DNA from 3 places in the Mesorhizobium sp. CNPSo 4661 genome. Region 2 is predicted to be linked to each of the others. Evidence: riboswitches for the same ligand, from Rfam matches in the RefSeq annotation. Region 2 holds a riboswitch; each other region holds the start of a gene.
What was found. A riboswitch is a leader RNA that binds a small molecule or an ion and turns the genes downstream of it on or off. The one in region 2 is predicted to bind thiamine pyrophosphate.
Positions count from the first base shown of each region.

Region 1 (6,750 bases), on a different contig from region 2:
CGTTGGCGGAGAGCTCGTAGAACTGCTCGAAGAGTTTGCGATAGGGAACGGGATCTCCGTAGGGGGCGAGTCCCATGACCTTGTATTCGTCGAATAAGCCATAGCCGAGATACCGGATCGTCTCGAGATAAAATAACCCTAGCGAGTTATTGTCCGGGAATGTTTCGATTTGCGTAACGTCGGTTCCGTCCCCCAGAGCCAAGAGCCCGGAGAGAAAATCACCACCGCCATCAATCGAAAGGATCAGGCTTTGTTCGAAGCCGGACATTGCAAAAGCGCTCACAGCGTGCGCCTGATGGTGATTCACGAATGAGATACGCGAAGCATCGACCTCGAAATCGAACTCCTGCGCCAGTAACCTCTGCAGCAACAGTGTGGCATCCAACGGCATGGAGATGTCCGGCTGGGAAACAACCAGGTGTTCGAGCACAGCATTGCAATAGGCCTCGGTAGAGTAGTACCCGATACGATCGATTTCGCTGAGCTGAACGCCAGCGACTGAAAGACAGTATTGAATCGAATTGCTGGGCAGTTTGTTGGAGTGTTTAATCCGATTGAGGCGTTCTTCTTCTACAGCTGCTATTACCTCTCCGTCCCGGACTAGAACCGCGGCGCCGTCATGCATAAATGTATTCGGAAGTTCGAGTCGGCTTTCGTGGACTCTCTCAAGTCCGCCACTCAATCCTAGACACAGCATCTCACTCTCCATTCATCATAACAAGGGGACCTCATTGACCTCGATCAAGACCATTTCCAAGTACCTAAGCTGCATTTTCGCTGGTTGCCGCGAAGGACAGTCGCACGGCGGAAAACCCTAAGAAGTCCTGCGTCAGCGTCAGGCGTCGCTTCATGCTGCCGGATGAGTTCGGCGGCGCGCGCATCCGCCTTGTTCTCGAGGCTGGCGAACTGGCTGAGCGCTTCGGCCTGGCGTTTGCTCATGCCAAAGTATCGTGCCGTCCACGCTCGGCCAAAAAATCGGAACTGGCTGCGTCGTCCGAGACCGACGAAACGCTGACAGTGCTGGCTGCGCCGAGAAGGTCCATGAGATCTTGGTTCGTTCGTATTGCCGGGGAAGCGAGCGCGCTACAACACCGCAGTCGTGTAATGCGGGAGTTATGCGCGACGGCGCCATGATGATTTGGCTTCGCGGACCGGTGTCACTGCCCGGCTTCATTCGCTGGGAGGGAACCCGTCGTGCAAACGGCGCAGCAAGCCATGTGCCTGAACACTCGAGTCGTACCCGATCGCACCGAACTCGGGTCTAGCTTCGAACGGCTTGACATTAAAGGCTGCGGTCGGTCCGTAGGTCCTTCGAAAGAACTCGGCGAGTTCGACATGATCGGACGGTTGCAACTCGTTTTCCCAGCACAGCTTCCACCGCACCTGAACGCATACGAAGACTCCTTTTCTGATGCTTTTCGAAGGTGCCCATCCGCGATCGACGCGGCTGATTTGGCGGGCATCAGGCGCTATCGTCGGCTATCGCGATGCTAGGCATTTGGACCGATAGAACCTCGTACGAGGGGCTTTAGCGTTGATGGGGCTTTCTCAAAAGTTGCCGTCGTTCCCGAGCCCCACCCTTCATTTCAGGTTTCTAATGCAGCATCCTCCCGGATTGGTAAAATCCATTGTTTGGATAGCAAGCATTCATTTCGGGTATAGGGTCGCGATGCTTCTGCTGGTCGCGGAACTTCACGGTGGCGCACAGTTCAGTCTGCCGGCCATGTGGCGCCGTTCATCAGGTTGCGTATCGATTTCGGTGACGAGCAGAGGCGCCTCGCCGAGGCAGTAGTGCCCCAAGCCGGCTGGCGGGAACACGTCCCGAGTGCGGCGCGGCGAAATCGCCATTCGCGTGCGGATTCGTCGGTCGGCGGTGCGCTCCCGATACCATCTGACCAACGCGGCCTCCTTCTGGGAAGACAAGAAACCGCTAGGCCGGCTGAACCATGCCCCTGCGAAGACAGGCAGGCGATAGTCCGCGCTCGCGAAGGTGGCCCCGCTCTCGTCGGGCCGCCCGGTAAGTCCAGCTCGCGGCAACGGCGCGACGGTCGTTCAAATCACGAAGGAGTATCTCGTGCGCCAACATGTCGGCCGTATCCATGCCAACCCACGTAACGCCGGAGAGAACCCTGGTTCCAGCAGGCGCTTCACCAACGAGGAGAACGGAGCCCATTGACGAAGGCGATTAGAGACTTCTTGGGCCACGATCGCAGGCCCATGTGAGCCGCGAGCCATAACCGATCGCTACAGGTGTCGCACGCCCAGATTCGAACGGTTTGCATTGAAGGCTCTTATCGGTCCCCAGGTCTTACAAAAGGATCTTGCGAGCTTAATGCTCGACTGCTCCAGCCCAAGAGCGGCGCTGCAATCACCTCCCTCCATTGCCGTTTCCCGACGCCCGGATCGTGGTCGAGCCCATAGGGCCCGGGCTACCGCCTGCTTCCTTTTGCCGCTCCGGTTTGATTTACAGGCAAAAACACTTTTCAAATGCGGCATCTCGTGACATTTGCAAAACCTATTGTTTGGACGGTATGCATCCATTCGCTAGATTGGAACAGAGAAATGCGGTTTAAGGGCCTAGATCTGAACCTCCTCGTCGCGCTCGATGCCCTGATGGCTGAGCGGAACCTCACGGCGGCGGCTCGCAGCATCAACCTTAGCCAACCAGCCATGAGCGCGGCTGTTGCCCGGCTGCGCGGCTATTTTGGCGACGAGCTGTTTACAATGAGAGGACGCGAACTCGTCCCGACACCGCGAGCCGAGGCGCTCTCCTCGCCGGTTCGCGAGGCGCTGCTACATATTCAGCTCTCGGTTATTTCCTGGGAAGAATTTAATCCCAAGAAATCCGACCGTCGGTTCAGAGTTATACTTTCTGATTACACGACGATCATTTTCTTCCAGAAAGTTGTTGAGCGTGTTGCGCGAGAAGCCCCTTTCCTCAGCTTCGAGTTCCTGCCTCTCACTGACAACCCGGAAGAACTTTTTCGGCGCGGTGAGGCCGATTTTCTGATCCTTCCGGACTTGTACATGTCAGACGCACATCCCAAAGTGAAGCTTTTCGACGATTCATTCGTCTGTGTCAGCTGTTGGACCAACAAGGAACTGTCGAGGAAGCTCACGTTCGAGAAATACATGTCAATGGGCCACGTCGTGGCCAAATTCGGACGCTCGTTCAGAGCCTCCATTGACGAGTGGTTTTTGATTGAGCATGGCCTCAAGAGGCGTGCCGAGGTGGTTGTGCAGGGGTTCAGCATGATCGCTCCTATGCTACCGGGCACCAGTCGCCTTGGGACCATGCCGTTGAGGCTGGTTGAGCATTTCGCAAAAACGCTACCGCTGCGGGTCGTCAGACTTCCGTTTTCGTTGCCCGCGTTGACTCTAGCGATGCAGTGGCCTGCGCTTCACAATGGCGACCCAGCGAGCATCTGGATGCGGAAGATTTTGTTGGAGGAAGCATCTCGCCTAGCGCCAGCGCCGGACCCTGCAATATGACGAGCGCGTTTGCGGCGAGTGGCCACCTATTATCTAAGCCAGGAGCCGTGCTGCCGTTGTGGTCTGTGAGCCTGGCGTAGGCGCAGATAGGGGAATGCCGTCGGGCACGCCCTGGCGGCGCAGCACGGCATGAATCGAGATCGAGTTGGTTGTCACAGCGTTCGGGTCGACGGCGTGGTCGGTAAGCAGCGGTGAGCCGAGTCCTGGACGCCTGTGGAGTCGGTGCTGATCTTGGTCATGAGCGGCTGCGATTGGCGAGCGGTCACACGGACATGCGAAAGGGATCCTCACTTTGGTGCTGCAGTCAAGGAGCGTCCGAGCCCGATTCACTGGGCGGCCGTTGTTGTGCTTAGGCGGCAGCAGTGTGGATTTGCTCGTGGTGATCTTGCACAACGCCAGGGCCAGACACCGCCTGATAAATCTCTGCCCTCAGGGGCGGATCCCAGTTCGACACCAATTGCCCATTGGCGCGAGCGCAGAGGCGCGTTAGTCAGGGCTCTTGAAGCGCTAGAGTTATGTCCGATCACCATGATGGGCAAGCCCGCGACCAGCGGAATGTAGAGCCGCCAGGGTCGAGGGTTTGACTACGGATCAATCATTTAGCTCGCGGCCGCTTTGCGCCCTCGAGTTTGCGGTTTTCTCGCTGGAAGCGGCCCCACAGCGTTCCTCGAGGTCCCATGGATACCGTTTTTCACTTCGGGATTGGCATGACGGGGCTTCGGCACAGTCGTCCTGGCATTATCCCCTTCCCTCCCGATATCCTTTTCGCCTACGCGTCTACGCTTCAGTCTCCGCAAATGGCGAATGCAGCTTCTCGCGCTTGGTCTCGACAATCAGCCGCTCGACCCGCTTGGACAACTGGTTGACGTACCTTACCGGGCCGCAGGCATCCCACTCTGGGGAGTTGACAGGTCGGCTTCGGATCGTCCAACCTGCGCGTCTCACCAGGGGAGTCCCGGCAAGGGGCTGAGATACTGCTAAAGCGCGCAGTGACCCGTTGAACCTGATCCAGTTCATACTGGCGTAGGGACGGTGCGAGGCTTCGCGGGTCGGCAATCCGGCTTCGGTATTTCGGGCAATCCCGTCTTCCATGCGAAGCGTCACTTCCTCCTCATCGCGTGGACTGGGTCTCCGTTGCACTCGAGCAAGGAGGCTCACTCGTGAATGCCCACACCCCGACCGTCACCGTCGGCGAACTTCCCGCTTCGAAAAAAGTCCACAAGCCCGGGCAGCTTCACCCGGACCTTCGGGTGCCGATGCGCGAGATTTCGGTGCACCCGAGCGCCGGCGAGCCGCCGGTCACGGTCTACGATTCGTCGGGTCCCTACACCGACGCAACGGTGAAAACCGATATCGAGCGCGGCCTGCCGCGGCTGCGCGAGACATGGATAGAGGCACGCGGCGATGTGGAGCGCTACGAGGGCCGCACCATCAAGCCCGAAGACAACGGCTTCGTCTCCGCCGATCGCCTGACGCCAGAATTCCCGGCACGCAACCGGCCATTGCGCGCCGCCACCGGCCGCGCCGTGACCCAGCTCGCCTATGCGCGCGCCGGCATCATCACGCCGGAAATGGAATTCGTCGCCATCCGCGAAAATCTCGGCCGAGAGCAGTTGCGTTCGAAGCTTCAACGCGACGGTGAGAGCTTCGGCGCAGTGATTCCTGATTTCGTGACGCCCGAATTCGTGCGCGACGAGGTGGCGCGCGGTCGCGCCATCATCCCATCCAACATCAACCATCCCGAAAGCGAGCCGATGGTCATCGGCCGCAATTTCCTGGTGAAGATCAACGCCAATATCGGCAATTCCGCCGTCACCTCGTCGATGGCCGAAGAGGTCGAAAAGATGGTTTGGGCGATCCGCTGGGGTGCCGATACGGTGATGGACCTGTCGACCGGCCGCAACATCCACAATATCCGCGAATGGATCGTGCGCAATTCGCCGGTGCCGATCGGCACGGTGCCGCTCTACCAGGCGCTGGAGAAGGTCGGCGGCATCGCCGAGGACCTGACCTGGGAGGTCTATCGCGACACGCTGATCGAGCAGGCCGAACAGGGCGTCGACTACTTCACCATCCATGCCGGCGTGCGCCTTCACTACATCCCGCTGACCGTCGACCGCGTCACCGGCATTGTCTCCCGCGGCGGCTCGATCATGGCCAAATGGTGCCTGCACCACCACAAGGAGAGCTTTCTCTACGAGCATTTCGACGAGATCTGCGACATCGCCAGAGCCTATGACGTCTCCTTCTCGCTCGGCGACGGCCTTCGTCCGGGCTCGATCGCCGATGCCAACGACGCGGCGCAATTTGCCGAACTGGAAACGCTTGGTGAGTTGACGAAGATCGCCTGGGCCAAGGACTGCCAGGTGATGATCGAGGGCCCCGGCCATGTGCCGATGCATAAGATCAAGGAGAACATGGACAAGCAGCTCGCGGTCTGTGGCGAAGCGCCTTTCTATACGCTCGGGCCGCTGACCTCGGACATCGCGCCGGGCTACGATCACATCACAAGCGGCATCGGCGCCGCCATGATCGGCTGGTTCGGCACGGCCATGCTCTGCTATGTCACTCCGAAGGAGCATCTCGGCCTGCCGGATCGCGACGACGTCAAGACCGGCGTCATCACCTACAGGATCGCCGCTCATGCCGCGGACCTCGCCAAGGGGCATCCGGCGGCCAAGGTCAGGGACGACGCGCTGTCGCGGGCGCGCTTCGAGTTCAGGTGGGAGGATCAGTTCAACCTCTCGCTCGATCCTGAGACGGCGCGCGCCTTCCATGACGAAACGCTTCCGAAGGAGGCGCACAAGGTGGCGCATTTCTGCTCCATGTGCGGCCCCAAGTTCTGCTCGATGCGGATCTCGCACGACATCCGCGCTGAAGCGCAGAAGGAAGGGCTCGCGGCCATGGCGGCGAAATATCGGGACGGGGGTGACCTCTACATGCCCGTCGATGGCACTGCAGAGCGCATGGACACGCCATGAAGGTGCTCATTCGCGGCGCGGGCGTTGCCGGGTTGACGCTCGCGCACGAGCTGGCAACGCGCGGCGCCACGGTGACGGTGGTCGAGAAACGCGAGGAGATCGCCGGCAATGCCTCCTGGCAGGCCGGCGGCATGCTCGCGCCCTGGTGCGAGCGGGAGAGCGCCGAAGAGGTGGTTCTCACGCTCGGGCTCGGCGCGGCCGACTGGTGGGATGCGGCATTGCCCGGCCATGTCTCGCGCAACGGTACGCTCGTTCTTGCGCCGGCCCGCGATGTCGG
Region 1 covers NZ_JBWGIO010000041.1:11,071-17,820, forward strand. The annotation lists gene AC0YKC_RS32610 (carbamoyltransferase family protein) at 1-697, opposite strand, end outside; gene AC0YKC_RS32615 (hypothetical protein) at 742-939, opposite strand; partial or broken gene AC0YKC_RS32620 (acyltransferase) at 1,201-1,413, opposite strand; gene AC0YKC_RS32625 (LysR family transcriptional regulator) at 2,563-3,492, shown strand; TPP riboswitch at 4,429-4,540, shown strand; gene thiC (phosphomethylpyrimidine synthase ThiC) at 4,653-6,473, shown strand; gene thiO (glycine oxidase ThiO) at 6,470-6,750, shown strand, end outside.
Region 1: it holds a riboswitch for thiamine pyrophosphate, as region 2 does, so the genes downstream of both, thiC (phosphomethylpyrimidine synthase ThiC) here and thiB (thiamine ABC transporter substrate binding subunit) in region 2, are expected to answer to the same signal.

Region 2 (6,750 bases):
GACTGCAGGAAGCGGCCGGCGGCATAGGGATCGTAGCCCGCCTCGCCGATCGACTTGATGCCGATGGCGTCGGCCTGCAGTTCCTGGTTGCGCGAGAATTGCGCGAGCCGAAGCTTGCCGCGGATGAGCGCCGCCTTGGCGGTTGGGCTGTCGCCGAGCACATCGGAAACCACCTTGGTCGCAAGGCCCTCCTCGGCCTCGAGCTGCTGCCGCTGCAAGCCATGATTCGCGGTGACGTGGCCCATCTCATGCGCGATGACGGCGGCAAGCTCGGAGGAATCGTTGGCCAGCGCCAGCAGGCCGCGCGTCACATAGAGATAACCGCCCGGCAGCGCAAAGGCGTTGACGTTGGGCGAATTCAGGATGGTGATGCGATAGGTCTGGGTCGGGTTGGCCGACACCACGGTGAGATTGCCGACGACCTTGGCAACCATGCGCTCGAGCCTGGGGTCGGAATATTCGCCGCCATAGGTGGCGAGAATGCGCGGATGCTGCGCTTTCGCCATTTCGGCGAGCTTGGCGTTGGCGACGACATTGTCGACGGTGATCGGCTTGTCGGAAGGCTGGAAGCCGCTTTCCTGCACGTCCGGCGGCGTGAACATCTGGCAGCTGGCCAGCGCCACGGCAACGCCCGCCAACGCGAAAAATCGTGCCAGCGGCCTCATCCAAACCTTCTCAGCGCCGGTCGACAGATCGGCTTCCTTTCGAAATCTTTCGGCAAATCACGGCCCCGCCGGACCAGCATGGCCGGACCTAGCCACACTCCCCCGGACAAGGCAAGCAAACGCCGGATCGCCCGTTGCCGGTTTGGCCGTAAATTATGTCCGCTTCCGGGCAATGTGTTGTGATCCGGCAACGGTGCTGCCTCGATCGCCGATATAGCGCCGGAAGGCGTCCGGTCCAGACCGATCGAAGAAATCGGCCGCCGGCCCGGTCGCCGCGATCGTGCCTTCGTCGAGAAATGCCACGTCCTGGCCGATGCGGCGCGCATCTTCCGGCTGATGGGTGACGAACAGCACCGTCATTTCGCGCTCGGCATGGATGCCGGCCATAAGGTCTAGCATGTCGTCGCGCAACGCCGGGCCGAGCGATGCGAAAGGTTCGTCGAGCAGCAAGACGGGCCGGTCGCGCAGCAGCACCCTCGCCAGCGCCACGCGCTGCCGCTCCCCGCCGGATAGCTCGCGCGGCAGCCGCTTTTCCTTGCCGGCAAGGCCAACCCGCGCCAGCGCCTTGGTGACGGCGGCGCGATCGGCGTCGCCGAGTTTCAGCGACGGCGAGCGGCCGAGCCCGACATTGGCTTCCACGGTAAGATGGGCAAACAAGTTGTTTTCCTGAAACACCATCGACACCGGCCGCGCCGAAGGCGGTGTGTCGCCGATATCGATGCCGCCGATCAGCACCTTGCCCGCATCGGGCGTTTCGAAGCCGGCTATCAGATTGAGCAGCGTCGACTTGCCGGAGCCGCTCGGCCCCATGATGGCGGTGATCCTGCCGGCCTCGAATTCGGCGTCGAAGCGGAAGGAGGCCTCGCCATAGCTGAACGAGACGCCATCCAGGGCGACGGTGAGGCCCTTTTGCGTGGCGGTGCCGTCCATGGTCGTCATGACTTTCCTTCCCGCCCCAGCCAGTCCGCGGCAAACACCAGCATCAGGCAGACCAGGCCGAGCAGCAAGGCAAGTCCCGCGGCGTCGGCTGTCCGGTAGCTGCCCATGCGCGCCAAAAGCAGATAGGGCAAGGTCTGCACGGAATCGCTGCCGAACAGCGCGATCACGCCGAGATCGCCGAGCGACAGCGCCATGGCGAAGGCGAAGCCGGTGGCCAGGGGCCGTCTGAGCGACGGCCAGTCGATCAGGCTGAGCCTGGTCCAGCCGGATATGCCGAGCGCCACGCAAAGGCGCTCGTGGCGCTCGCTCGCCGCGTCATAGGCGGGACGAATGGCGCGGATGGCAAAGGGCATCGCCATCACCGCGTTGACGGCGACGACCATGACTGGCGCGACGGCAAAGACATCGGTGACGTGGCGCAGCGCCAGGAACCAGCCTGCGCCAAGCACGATCGGAGGCACGACGAGCACGAAGCCGGCGCCGGTGTCGGCGGCGTGTTCGAGCAGGCCCATGGCGCCGCCCGCCCGGCGCCGCAGGGCCAGCGCGCGCCGCGCCGCGATCAGCGCCAGCGACAACGTCACGCTGAGCAGCGCCGCAAGCAAAGCGAGGCCCGCGCTGGTCAGCGTCGCGCGGCGCACCGCCGCTTCACCCGCCAGCCGGCCGAGATCGGCCTGAAAGCCTGAAAGCACGGTCGCAAGCATCGGTCCGGCGACGAACAGCAGGGCAAGCACGATGAGGCCGACGTTCAGCACACTTTCGATCCGGCCCACCGAAAGGTAGCGGCGCGATACCACCGGCAGGTTGGCGTCGCCGACCGTGTTGGCGCCGAGCCGCGTGAGCGCGACGACCACGACAAAGGTGAGTGCGATCTGCAGCAGCGTCAGCACCACGGCGCGCGCGGGATCGAAATCGAAGCGCAGCGCCTGGTAGATGGCGACCTCCAGCGTCGTCGCGGCCGGACCGCCGCCCAGCGTCAATATGATGGTGAAGGAGGTGATGCAGAGCATGAAGACCAGCCCGGCAATCCCCGGCAGGGCCGCGCGCAGCACCGGCCATTCGATCAGCCGGAAGGCCGGCCGGACGCCCATGCCGAGCTGGCTCGCCAGCCGCCACTGGTCGGCGGGAATGGTGCCCAGCGCCTCGAGGAAGAGGCGCGTGGCCAGCGGCAGGTTGAAGAAGACATGCGCGACCAGGATGCCGGAGAGGCCGTAGATCCCCGGCCAATCCCCGCCGCCGAGCCTGGCGAAAGCGCCGGCAAAGTACCCGGCGCGACCATAGAGCGCCAGGATACCGAGCGCGGCGACGATCGCCGGCAAGGCCAGCGGCACGGTAAACAGCTGCAGGATCAGTCGACGGCCGGGAAAGGCCGAATGTCGCGACAGGGCGCGCGCGACCAGCAGCGCCGGCGCGACCGATAAGAGCGTCGACAGAGCCGCTTGCCAGAGCGTGAAGCGGGCGACGCGCAGGAGATAGCCGTCGAAGGCGGCGGCAGCGCCGGAGAGATCCTGCATGCCTTCGAGGGCGAGGCCGGCGAAAGCGCCGCCGATGAGGATGGCGGTGGCCGCGAGTGCGGCAATGCCGGCGGTGATGCGGGAGTCAGGGCGCGGCGTGGGTTGCACGCTGCACCCTTTGGGTTCGAGCTAGCGGGCGCCGCGTTCCTTCGCGCCCCTCTCTGGCCTGCCGGCCATCTCCCCCTCTAGGGGGGAGATCAGACGTCACGCGGGCTTTCGCCAATCTCCAATGCCGCAGGATTGAGCAAGGCGCCAAAGCTGCCAAACTCCCCCCTTGAGGGGGAGATGTCCGGCAGGACAGAGAGGGGGGCCTTGGCGCAAGCATCGAAAATCTACTTGCTCATCACAGCCAGCCACTCATCCACCCAGGCCTTGCGGTTGGCGGCGACTTCCTCCGGGCTGAACAGCAAGGTCTTGGTCGGCTTGACCAGTTTGTCGAAGGCCGGGTTGAGCGGCTTGTCGGTCTTGCCCGCCGGGAACATCCAGTTGGTTTCCGGGATGATGTCCTGGAATTTCGGCCCGGTCATGAAGGCGATGAACTTTTGCGCCAGCGGGTTCTTCGCCCCCGTCGTGGTGATGCCGGCCACCTCGATCTGCAGGTACTCGCCTTCCTCGAAGGAGGCTGCCTGGTAGCGCTCGGTGTTCTCGGCCACCATGTGGTAGGCCGGCGATGTGGTGTAGGACAGCACCATCGGCGCCTCGCCCTTGGTGAACAGGCCGTAGGCCTCGCTCCAGCCGGGCGTCACCGTCAGGACCTTCGGCTTGAGCTTGGCCCAGGCTTCCGGCGCCTTGTCGCCATAGACCGATTTCACCCACAGAAGCAGCCCGAGGCCGGGCGTCGAGGTGCGCGGATCCTGGATGACGATCTTGTCCGTGCCGGTACCCTCGACCAGCTCCTTCAGGCTCTTCGGCGGGATTTTTAGCTTCTCCGTGTCATAGACGACGGCGAAATAGCCATAGTCGAAGGGCACGAACGTGTCGTCGCTCCAGCCGCCGGGCACATTGATGCCGGAGACTTCGCCATGCGGCGCGAACAGGCCGCTCGCCTTGGCGTCCGCCGTCAGGTTGGTGTCGAGGCCAAGCACGATATCGGCCTTGGTGCCGGCGCCTTCCAGCTTGACCCGGCTGAGCAAGGCAACGCCATCCGCCACCGAAACGAATTCGAGATCGCAGCCGCATTCGGCCTCGAATTCCTTCTTCACCGCGGGACCGGGACCCCAGTCGGCGGTGAAGCTTTCATAGGTGTAGACGGTGAGCTTGTCCTTCGCCTCGGCGGGCGCAACACCCGCCAGCAGCGAAACAAAGCCTGTTGCCAGTATCAGACGTGACAGTATCGAGCGCATCGGCGCCTCCTTCGTTCGAGTGACAAGGAATTGAGGCGTCGGATGGTCCGAAACGTCTAATCCCTCCGCCGGTACAAACCGGATCAGGTTCAGCGGGTTGGCTTGATCGCCTCTCAGCCGGATCACGTCCGGCACCCCGTTAGAGCGTTTCGACAGATAGGCCCGGCCGAAGCGGCGCGCAAGCGGAAGTTTGCCGGGCAGCTAATGTTCCCCGGCAGCAGGCTCGCAACCGAACCTGGGGCCATCCGGCTTCCGTTTCGCTTGGAGGGCTGGTAAGGGCGACGGCCATGGGCACATTCACCATCCTGCTTGGCGGCGAGCTTATCCGCACGCCCCGGCTCGAACGCCAGATCGAGGGTTCGCGCGTCATCGCCGCCGACGCCGGCATCGGCCATGCACGCATGCTCGGACTGCTGCCGGAGATCTGGGTCGGCGATTTCGACTCGGTGCCGGCGAACCTCCCAAAGGACCTAGCCGCCGTTCCGCGCAAGGTATTCCCGGCCGAGAAGGACATGACCGATGGCGAGCTCGCCATAGCCGAAGCGCTCCAGCGCGGCGCCACCAGCCTGGTGCTGGCCGGAGCCTTCGGCGGCAAGCGCGCCGACCATGCCTTCCTGCATCTGGCGCTCGGGCTTCGGCTCGCCGAAGCGGGTACGACGATACTGCTGACCAGCGGGGCGCAGGAAGGCGTCCCCGTCCTGCCGGGCAGCGCCGGTTTCGACTATGCCGACGGCACCTTGTTTTCGGTGCTCGGCTTCTCCGATCTGTCCGGCCTGACGGTCACGGGCGCCAAATGGCCGCTCGACCGCGTCGAGGTGGCGTTCGGCTCCTCGCTCACTATATCAAACGAGGTCAAAGGGCAGCTTGGCATCGCGCTGGAGCGTGGCCGCGCGCTGCTTCTGGCCCACCCCTACCCTCTTCCTGAAAGCTGACATTTCCAGATGGCGCCGCCACTTCTCAACCTCGACGGCATTAAACTGACCTTCGGCGGCACTCCGCTGCTAGACGGCGCGGCGCTCAGCGCATCCGCCGGCGAGAAGATCGCATTGGTCGGCCGCAACGGCTCGGGCAAGTCGACCCTGCTCAAGATCGCAGCCGGAATGATCGAGCCGCAGGACGGCGAAGTGTTCCGCCAGCCCTCGGCCACGGTCCGCTATCTGCCGCAAATGCCCGACATGGACGGCTTCGCCGACGTGCGCGCCTATGTCGAGGCGGGCCTCGGTCCGGCCGACGATCCGCATCGCGCGACCTATCTGATGGAACATCTCGGGTTGACCGGCGAGGAGCGGCCGAACGACCTTTCCGGCGGCGAGGCGCGCCGCGCCGCCCTTGCCCGCGTCATGGCGCCCGAACCCGACATCCTGCTGCTCGACGAACCGACCAACCATCTCGATCTTTCTGTCATCGAATGGCTGGAAGAAGAGCTTGCCCGAACTTCCTCGGCCGTCATCCTGATCTCGCACGACCGCCGCTTTCTCGAGCGGGTTACGCGCGCCACCGTCTGGCTCGACCGCGGCCAGACGCGGCGACTGGACAAGGGTTTCGCCCATTTCGAGGAATGGCGCGACCAGGTGTTGGAAGAGGAGGAACGCGAGCAGCACAAGCTCGGCCGCCAGATCGTGCGCGAGGAGCACTGGCTGCGCTACGGCGTGACCGCCAGGCGCAAGCGCAACATGCGCCGCCTCGGCGAGTTGCAGACCATGCGCCAGCGTTTCCGCAGCCACCGCGGCGCCGAGGGGACAGCGACCATGGTGGCGAGCGACGCGGCCGAATCCGGCAAGCTGGTGATCGAGGCCAAGGCCATCGACAAGAGCTTTGGCGACCTCACCGTGATCAAGGGTTTCTCGACCCGCATCCAGCGTGGCGACCGCGTCGGCCTGGTCGGCCCGAACGGCGCCGGCAAGACGACGCTTTTGAAGATGCTGACCGGCGAGCTGGCGCCGGACGCCGGCACCGTGCGCCTCGGCGTCAATCTCGAGATCGCGACGCTCGACCAGAAGCGCGAGGCCGTCGACCCGGCCGAGACGCTGGCGCATTACCTGACCGACGGGCGCGGCGAGAACCTCGTCATCAATGGCGAGCAGCGCCATGTCGTTTCCTACATGAAGGACTTCTTGTTCAAACCGGAGCAGGCGCGCACGCCGGTGCGCGAGCTTTCCGGCGGCGAGCGCGCGCGGCTGCTGCTGGCCCGGGTCTTGGCACGGCCGGCGAACTTGCTGGTGCTCGACGAGCCGACCAACGATCTCGACATGGAGACGCTGGAACTGCTGCAGGAACTGGTCGCGGGCTTTG
Region 2 covers NZ_JBWGIO010000005.1:13,733-20,482, reverse strand. The annotation lists gene AC0YKC_RS08530 (M48 family metalloprotease) at 1-665, opposite strand, end outside; gene thiQ (thiamine ABC transporter ATP-binding protein) at 819-1,604, opposite strand; gene thiP (thiamine/thiamine pyrophosphate ABC transporter permease) at 1,601-3,223, opposite strand; gene thiB (thiamine ABC transporter substrate binding subunit) at 3,448-4,458, opposite strand; TPP riboswitch at 4,502-4,607, opposite strand; gene AC0YKC_RS08510 (thiamine diphosphokinase) at 4,746-5,390, shown strand; gene AC0YKC_RS08505 (ABC-F family ATP-binding cassette domain-containing protein) at 5,400-6,750, shown strand, end outside.

Region 3 (6,750 bases), on a different contig from region 2:
CTCGTACGCAGGCACGATCTTGACGATACGCGCCGGCAGGCGGTGCAGCCGGATCTTGTGCCGCGGTACCTCGACGCCGACCGATATGTCGAAGCTGACGTCGCGGACCGGCTCGACCCTGGTCTCGTGGATGATCTGCGTGACCTGCGTCTTCTGCTCCACCGTCACGTTGTTGATCGAGGCCGTCTTGTTCTGGTCGGTCTCGACATTGGTGTTGCCCTGGGCGTTCTGCTCGGTCTGCATCTTGGTATTGCCCTGAGCATTCTGCTCGGTGGTGGCGCCGGCCTTGCCCTGTGCCTGCTGCTTCTTCTTCAGTTGGGTATTGTCCTGGGCATTCTGCTCGGTGCTGGTTGCGGCCTTGCCCTGGGCGTTTTGCTCGGTCTGCATCTTGGTATTGCCCTGAGCATTCTGCTCAGTGGTGGCGCCGGCCTTGCCCTGTGCCTGCTGCTTCTTCTTCAGCTTTGTATTGTCTTGGGCATTCTGGTCGGGGTTGGTGCTTGCCTGACCCTGGGCCTGCTCATCGGTCTTCATTTTGGTCTTGCCCTGGGCCTGCTCCTGCGTGTTGGCACCGGCCTTGCCCTGGGCCTTCATTTCGGTTTTCGATTTCATCTCGCCCTGGGCCTGCCCGCCGGCCTTGCCGCCCTTCTGGCAATCCGCCGTGCCGGCCGCGCAATTGTCACCGCCGCTCGGCTGCGCGGACTCGGTCTGCGCCATCGCGGCGCCGCAACCGACGCCGAGCGCGATCATGCTTGTGATCAGCAGATGTTTCATTGGATTTCTCCTCGGAGAGTTGGGTCCCTTCACTGAGAAAACCCCGCCCGAAAAGCATTGTTCCGAAATTGTCGCGCCCGGCGCAGGCGACGTTCGCGAAAATAACGGCGTCAGGTTTTTGCAGGAACAAGGCCTGCCGGCCGGCGTTACGGACAATGCCTACCGGCTGTGAAATCGCAGGCTCAGCGTGAGAGGCAATCATCCAAACGAGGAGAACATCGATGAAACTGCATCTCACAACCGCTGCGGCGGGCCTGCTGTTCCTGACGGGTATCGGCGCCGCCGCTGCTCAGGACGTCATCATCCAGCCCGAGCAGGAAACGGTCATTCGCGAGTATGTGCATAAGCAGCCGCTGGCCTCCGTCGAGGTTCCGGGCGTGAAGCTCAGCATCGGCAGCGTCCTTCCCGACACTGTCGAGCTTCACGAAGTGCCGAACGTGAAGTACCGCTACGTTGTCGTCGACAACCGGACGGTCATCGTCGATCCCGGCACGCGCAAAATCGTCCAGGTCATCGAATAGGGATTCATTCGCCGCTGGGTAGCCTGCCGCCGCCAGCGGCAGGCTACCCAGTATTAATTCGTTACCTACTGCTAATGGAACCTTTCGCCCAAGGCAGACGTTGCCGCCTCTGTGTTCAAGTTTGCCTCATAGAGAACACAAGCATGCGCAGGATGCAGGAATTGGGCGGCGGCGAAACAGGCACCGGTTGGGGAGGAGACTGACCAACATGTCGAAACGAGAAATCGGGACATCCCGTTCGCTCGGGATGCGGGTGGCCGATCTTAAGGCCAGGATGCGGGATGCTCGCATCACCGAACATGAGATGAAGACCTTCCAGAAGGTCGCGGCAATCATGGGGAGCGGCGAGGGCTCCCTACGCATAGACGCGGACGATCTGATCGCCGCGTCTTTCGTTACCGAGGCGCTGGGCGAATCGTCGCCGAACTGACAGCGGCCCACCAGCCGACAATCCCGGATCGATCCAGTCAGCCGGCGTGGCGGCGTTCATAGACGAACGGACGCCAGGCGGCGCCCTTCCAGGATATGGCGGCTAACCCGAAAACTTGTAGGCAAGGCCGATGCGCATGGCGTTGAGTCTGAGTGCGCCGAGGCTGGCTCTATCCAGGCACGTGTCGGTTTTGGGCGCGGCTTTCGCGCGCCCGGCTGCGCCTGATCTTGGCTTCGCGCAGCACCGCGACCGGATCGGCGCCGGTCCACTCGATCCCCGCCTTCTTCGCGAAGACCAGGAATGCCTGACGCGCCTTGTCGAGATCGATCTCACCGGCCCGGGCGGCTTCGCAGGCGCGCAAAGCCATGCCGTAGCTCTCGCCCTGAGAGGCCGATGGCCATTCCTTGAGAAAGTTCTGCATCGCGGTGAGCGAGGCGATCTCGCGCTTGAAGCCGGCGCCGACGGCGATGGTCACCGGAGCCCGAAGTTCTATGTCGCTTCTGATGGAACCTTCTCGCATGGCGACGGCACCCCATGGATTTCAAAGTCTTGGGCAGTTTCAAAGCCTTCCAATGCGGAGCCGATGCGAAGGTTCCGCCAAATCAATTAGTCATCGCTGACGGAACAACACCTTGCCGGCGACGTTTGCCCCTGGAGCTCCCATGTTCGACCTGCCGATGTTTCCGCTCCCGCGGAGGCAGGGCGGAGCTCGCCAACGCAACAGGAGAGAAACGATGAAAACCATCCTCATTCCAGCTGTCGCCGGCCTGGCTCTGATGGCCGGCATCGGCATCGCGGCCGCGGACGAGGTGATCGTCACGCCCGAGCAGCAGACCGTGGTCAAGGAATATGTCCACAAGCATCCGATTGCCTCGGTCAACGTGCTTGGCCTCGAGCTGGGCGTTGGCTCGACCGTGCCTGACACCGTCGAGCTGCAGCAGGTTCCGGACGTCAAGTATCGCTATGCGGTCGTCAACGACCACACGGTGCTGATCGACCCCGGCACGCGCCGCGTCATCCAGGTGATTCAATAACGCTTGGTCTGAATGAGCCCGATCCTCCCGCCGAAGCATCGGGGAAGGATCGGGCTCTTCTCGCATCCGGATATGAGGCCTAAACTAGACAGCGGTTTGGGAGGCAGCGAAGAAGGAGTCGTTGCCATGCATCATCCACACGTCGAATCACCAAGTATCGCCGCCATGGTTGACAAGCTGCTGGCCGAGCACAGAACTGGCCTGCTGTCGATGAAAGAGGCAATTTCCCTGCTGCGGCAGCGCACGGGGACGGATCGCTCTGATGCGGACTTAGCCGGATTGATTACAAAGAAGGCAGCGTATCTGGGTGTCGCCGTCATCACCGACGGACACTGAGCGAAATTTGCCGTTTCTGTCGCTCGCTCACGCGCGATACCGGAGACGCCACGGGAAAATTCGGCTAATGTTCGCGCCGGGGAACGGTCCCAACCTTTAGGAGGCGACAGTGACGGACGACAGGCACGAACGCATTCGCCAGCGCGCGCACGAGATCTGGGAGCAAGCCGGCCGGCCGGAAGGTGCGCATATGGAGCATTGGGACCAGGCGGCGGCCGAGGTCGATGCTGCGAGCAAGCCAAAGGCGAAGACCCCGAAGAAGGCCGCCGCCGACAAGCCGAAAGCCGCCAAAGTGGAGAAGCCGGCCATGCCCGCCAAGGCGAAAGCGACCAAGCCCAAAGCCAAGGCCTGAGCCCGCCACCGGCGCAGCGGTGCTGAGCGAAGGCTTCGCCCATGGTGGCCGGCTGACCGGCACGCTCGGTACCGCCTTCGCCGGCAGCCAGGTCGGCGGCAATGCGGGGCTGCAGTTCAGCTGGTAGGGGAAGCTACCGGGTCCCTTGCTTTCCGGCGTATCGCGCGACCGCGCAGAGGAAGGCAAGCGCTGCCATGTCGCAGGCAGCGCGTGACGGCGACGGACCCTTCGCGAAAAGGACCGCGTCGGCAACCGGGACCGTTAGACCGTGCTTCCGGGCGAATGAGATGACTTCGTAGGGCTGATCGTCGGGCTGCATGCCGATGTCGATGCGCTGATCCATCAAAACGAGTTCCTCCCTGGTATGCGGCTTTACCCTCCTGCGCCTGCGGAGAATTAACGCCCGGCCGCTCGCCCGCGTCCACCAATTGGCGATTGTGTGAAACGATGCATTTCCGGGAGCACGGCCAAGAGTTGCAGCGGCTGGCGGAGAGGGCGCGATGCGGCGGGCTTCTTGCTTCTTCCACAGGGAAGATGGCGCTTCACTCACCAGGCATCGCTCGACCTGGCAAACCTCATCCCCGCCGCGATCATCGCGCTTTCGCATTCGCTGATCAGCCTGAGGTTCTGCAGATACCGCGCCACCGTCTCCGGGAGCCAGGCGGCGCAGGCTTCGATATAGGCGCGGCCGTGCACCAGCGTGCCGGTGGAAAGCCGCTCATCCTTCTCGGCGATCACTTTCAGATATTGCCGAATGAAGCGGATGTCGTCGGCGATGTCCTGGCTCGCCATGCGCCAGGCACCGGCGAGGCGTTCGCGCTCGGCGAGCGGCAGTGGCGAGAGCAAAGGGCGGGAGAGGTCGGCGAAAGCGGCATGGTTCGCGGTGTTCAAGCAAATCCCCTCAAAGCAAGGGAGGTATCGTACTTTATGTACGAAAAGTAATCAAGCGAGATTCGTACGGTTTGAACGATATAGCAGTTATAAGAAATCCGCGAAAATCTTATAACCACCGGCATCTCCCATAGGGAGATGGTGCGCCTGGCCCAACTGACACCGTAAAAAAACCGCTTTCCCAGCACCGCAAACAGTGCTTTAACCCCGCCATCCACAGGGGTGCTCCGTACGGTCGGGGCTGAGATGGCGGCGGCAAGCCTCCGGACCCTAAAGCTGATCTGGATAATACCAGCGGAGCGAGGCGGGCCATGTTTTCCGGCGCACAGATTTCCCTTTATCCCATGACCGACGATTTCGTCGGCGTCATCCTTGGCGCGCTCGGCGCGCTCGATCCTTACCGCGACAGGTTGAGGATCGAGACCGATGACATCTCGACGCTGCTGGTTGGGCCGCCCGAAGTGCTGTTCCCCGCCATGCGCGACCTGTTTGTGGCGGCGGCCAGAAGCGGCAGGCATTGCGTGCTGTCGGCCGCCGTCTCGCGCGGCTGCCCCGGCGAACCGGACGACCCGATCTGCCGCTCCGACGAGATCGGCGGCCCGGCGATCCCGCTCGACGAACGCAAGCGCGCGGCGCTCCGCGCCGTCGAGACGACGCCTTCGACCGACCAGCCGGTGGCGGCGCAATTCTCGCTCTACGTGATGGGCACCGGCGGCCACATGGACGAGATCTATGGCTGCATCGACTTCCTGAAGCAGTCCGGCGTGTTCGAACGCTCTAAGCATTTCTGCACCAAGCTGCGCGGTGACGCCGGCGCGGTGTTCGCCACGCTGAACGAGGCGTTCTGCCGCTTCGGCCCCGGCGCTGGCCATGTGACGCTCGACATAACGATTTCGGCGAACAGCCCGACCGCGGTTTGAGCGCACGCAAAGCGCCGTCGAGGTATGTCATGGCTGTCGAATTAGATTCCACACCGCAAGAGGCGTTTGGCGAAAGCCAAGACGACAGCCAATCTCCCCCGTTGCGGGGGAGATTGGCTGTGGCATCCGCCTTCGCCAAATTAGCTCCCGTCATATTTTCGTCGACCCTCCTCCTCACCGCCTGGGAGCTCTACGCTCGCCTGGGCGGCATCGCTCCCACCGTGCTCCCAGCGCCCTCGCGGGTGCTGGCGCAAGCCTGGGAGAACCGCGCGGCACTGGCCGACAACACACTGCTCACCATCCGCGCCACGCTGGCGGGCTTTGCCTGCTCGCTCGCCGCCGCCTTCATCCTCTCGGCGCTGGTCGACTTCTTGGCTCCGCTGCGCCGCGCGCTGTTCCCGCTGTTGATCGCCAGCCAGACCTTGCCGCTGGTGGCGATCGCGCCGCTGGTGGTGCTGTGGTTCGGCTTCGGGCTGCTGCCGAAGATCCTGCTCGTGGCGCTGGTCACCTTCTTCCCGATGATGGTGGCGCTGGTCGAGGGCTATGCCGCCACGAGTCCGGAAATCAGCCAGATGCTCGCCGCCATGGGAGCAGGGCGCTGGCGCATTTTTTGGCTCGCCCGGTTGCCGTCGGCGCTGCCCTATTTCTTCGCCGGGTTGCGCATCTCAATCACCTATGCCGTGGTGGGCGCCATCTTCGCCGAATATGCGGGCGCCGCGAAGGGGCTGGGCATCTACATGCTCAGCGCCAAGAACAATTTCCGCCCCGACCTGGTGCTCGCCGCCGTAGCGCTCAGCTCGGCACTGACGCTGGCGCTCTTCGGTCTTGCCGTCCTCGTCCAGCGTCTTGCGATGCCTTGGGAAAATGCAGACGGCGAAAGGGCGCGTTACGTCGGCGGCGAGCCTGTCGGGAAGGGCCGGCCATGACAAGGCTCGAGCTCCGCAACGTGCAAAAAAGCTTCGGCGAGCTTAAGGTTCTGGCCGGCGTTTCGCTGCATGTTGCTGCGGGCGAGTTCGTCTCGATCCTCGGGCCATCTGGGGCCGGCAAGTCGACATTGTTCCAGTTGCTCACCGGCGCAATCCGGGGCGAGGGCGAGATGCGCTTCGACGGCGCGCCGCTCGATGGCGCCCGCTTCGCCTTCATGCCGCAGCGTGACGCGCTGATGCCGTGGCGGGGCGTCATCGACAATGCGACGCTGGGGCTCGAAGTGCAGGGCATGAAGCGCCGGGCCGCGCGGCGACGCGTGGCGCCTTTGTTCGCCGAGTTCGGCCTTGTCGGCTTCGAACATGCCTGGCCGGCCGAGCTGTCTGGCGGCATGCGCCAGCGCGCCGCGCTCCTGCGCACCGTCGTGCAGCAACGCGACATGCTGTTGCTTGACGAGCCGTTCGGCGCGCTCGATGCGCTGACCCGCGCCGCCATGCAGCGCTGGCTGGAGACGATGTGGCGAAACCATCGCTGGACGGCGCTGCTGATCACCCATGACGTGCGCGAAGCA
Region 3 covers NZ_JBWGIO010000008.1:148,346-155,095, forward strand. The annotation lists gene AC0YKC_RS13895 (DUF1236 domain-containing protein) at 1-771, opposite strand, end outside; gene AC0YKC_RS13900 (DUF1236 domain-containing protein) at 993-1,292, shown strand; gene AC0YKC_RS13905 (hypothetical protein) at 1,501-1,722, shown strand; gene AC0YKC_RS13910 (DUF982 domain-containing protein) at 1,892-2,197, opposite strand; gene AC0YKC_RS13915 (DUF1236 domain-containing protein) at 2,457-2,756, shown strand; gene AC0YKC_RS13920 (hypothetical protein) at 2,883-3,092, shown strand; gene AC0YKC_RS13925 (DUF2934 domain-containing protein) at 3,202-3,444, shown strand; gene AC0YKC_RS13930 (hypothetical protein) at 3,578-3,787, opposite strand; gene AC0YKC_RS13935 (hypothetical protein) at 3,991-4,335, opposite strand; TPP riboswitch at 4,544-4,656, shown strand; gene AC0YKC_RS13940 (YkoF family thiamine/hydroxymethylpyrimidine-binding protein) at 4,647-5,255, shown strand; gene AC0YKC_RS13945 (ABC transporter permease) at 5,375-6,181, shown strand; gene AC0YKC_RS13950 (ABC transporter ATP-binding protein) at 6,178-6,750, shown strand, end outside.
Region 3: it holds a riboswitch for thiamine pyrophosphate, as region 2 does, so the genes downstream of both, AC0YKC_RS13940 (YkoF family thiamine/hydroxymethylpyrimidine-binding protein) here and thiB (thiamine ABC transporter substrate binding subunit) in region 2, are expected to answer to the same signal.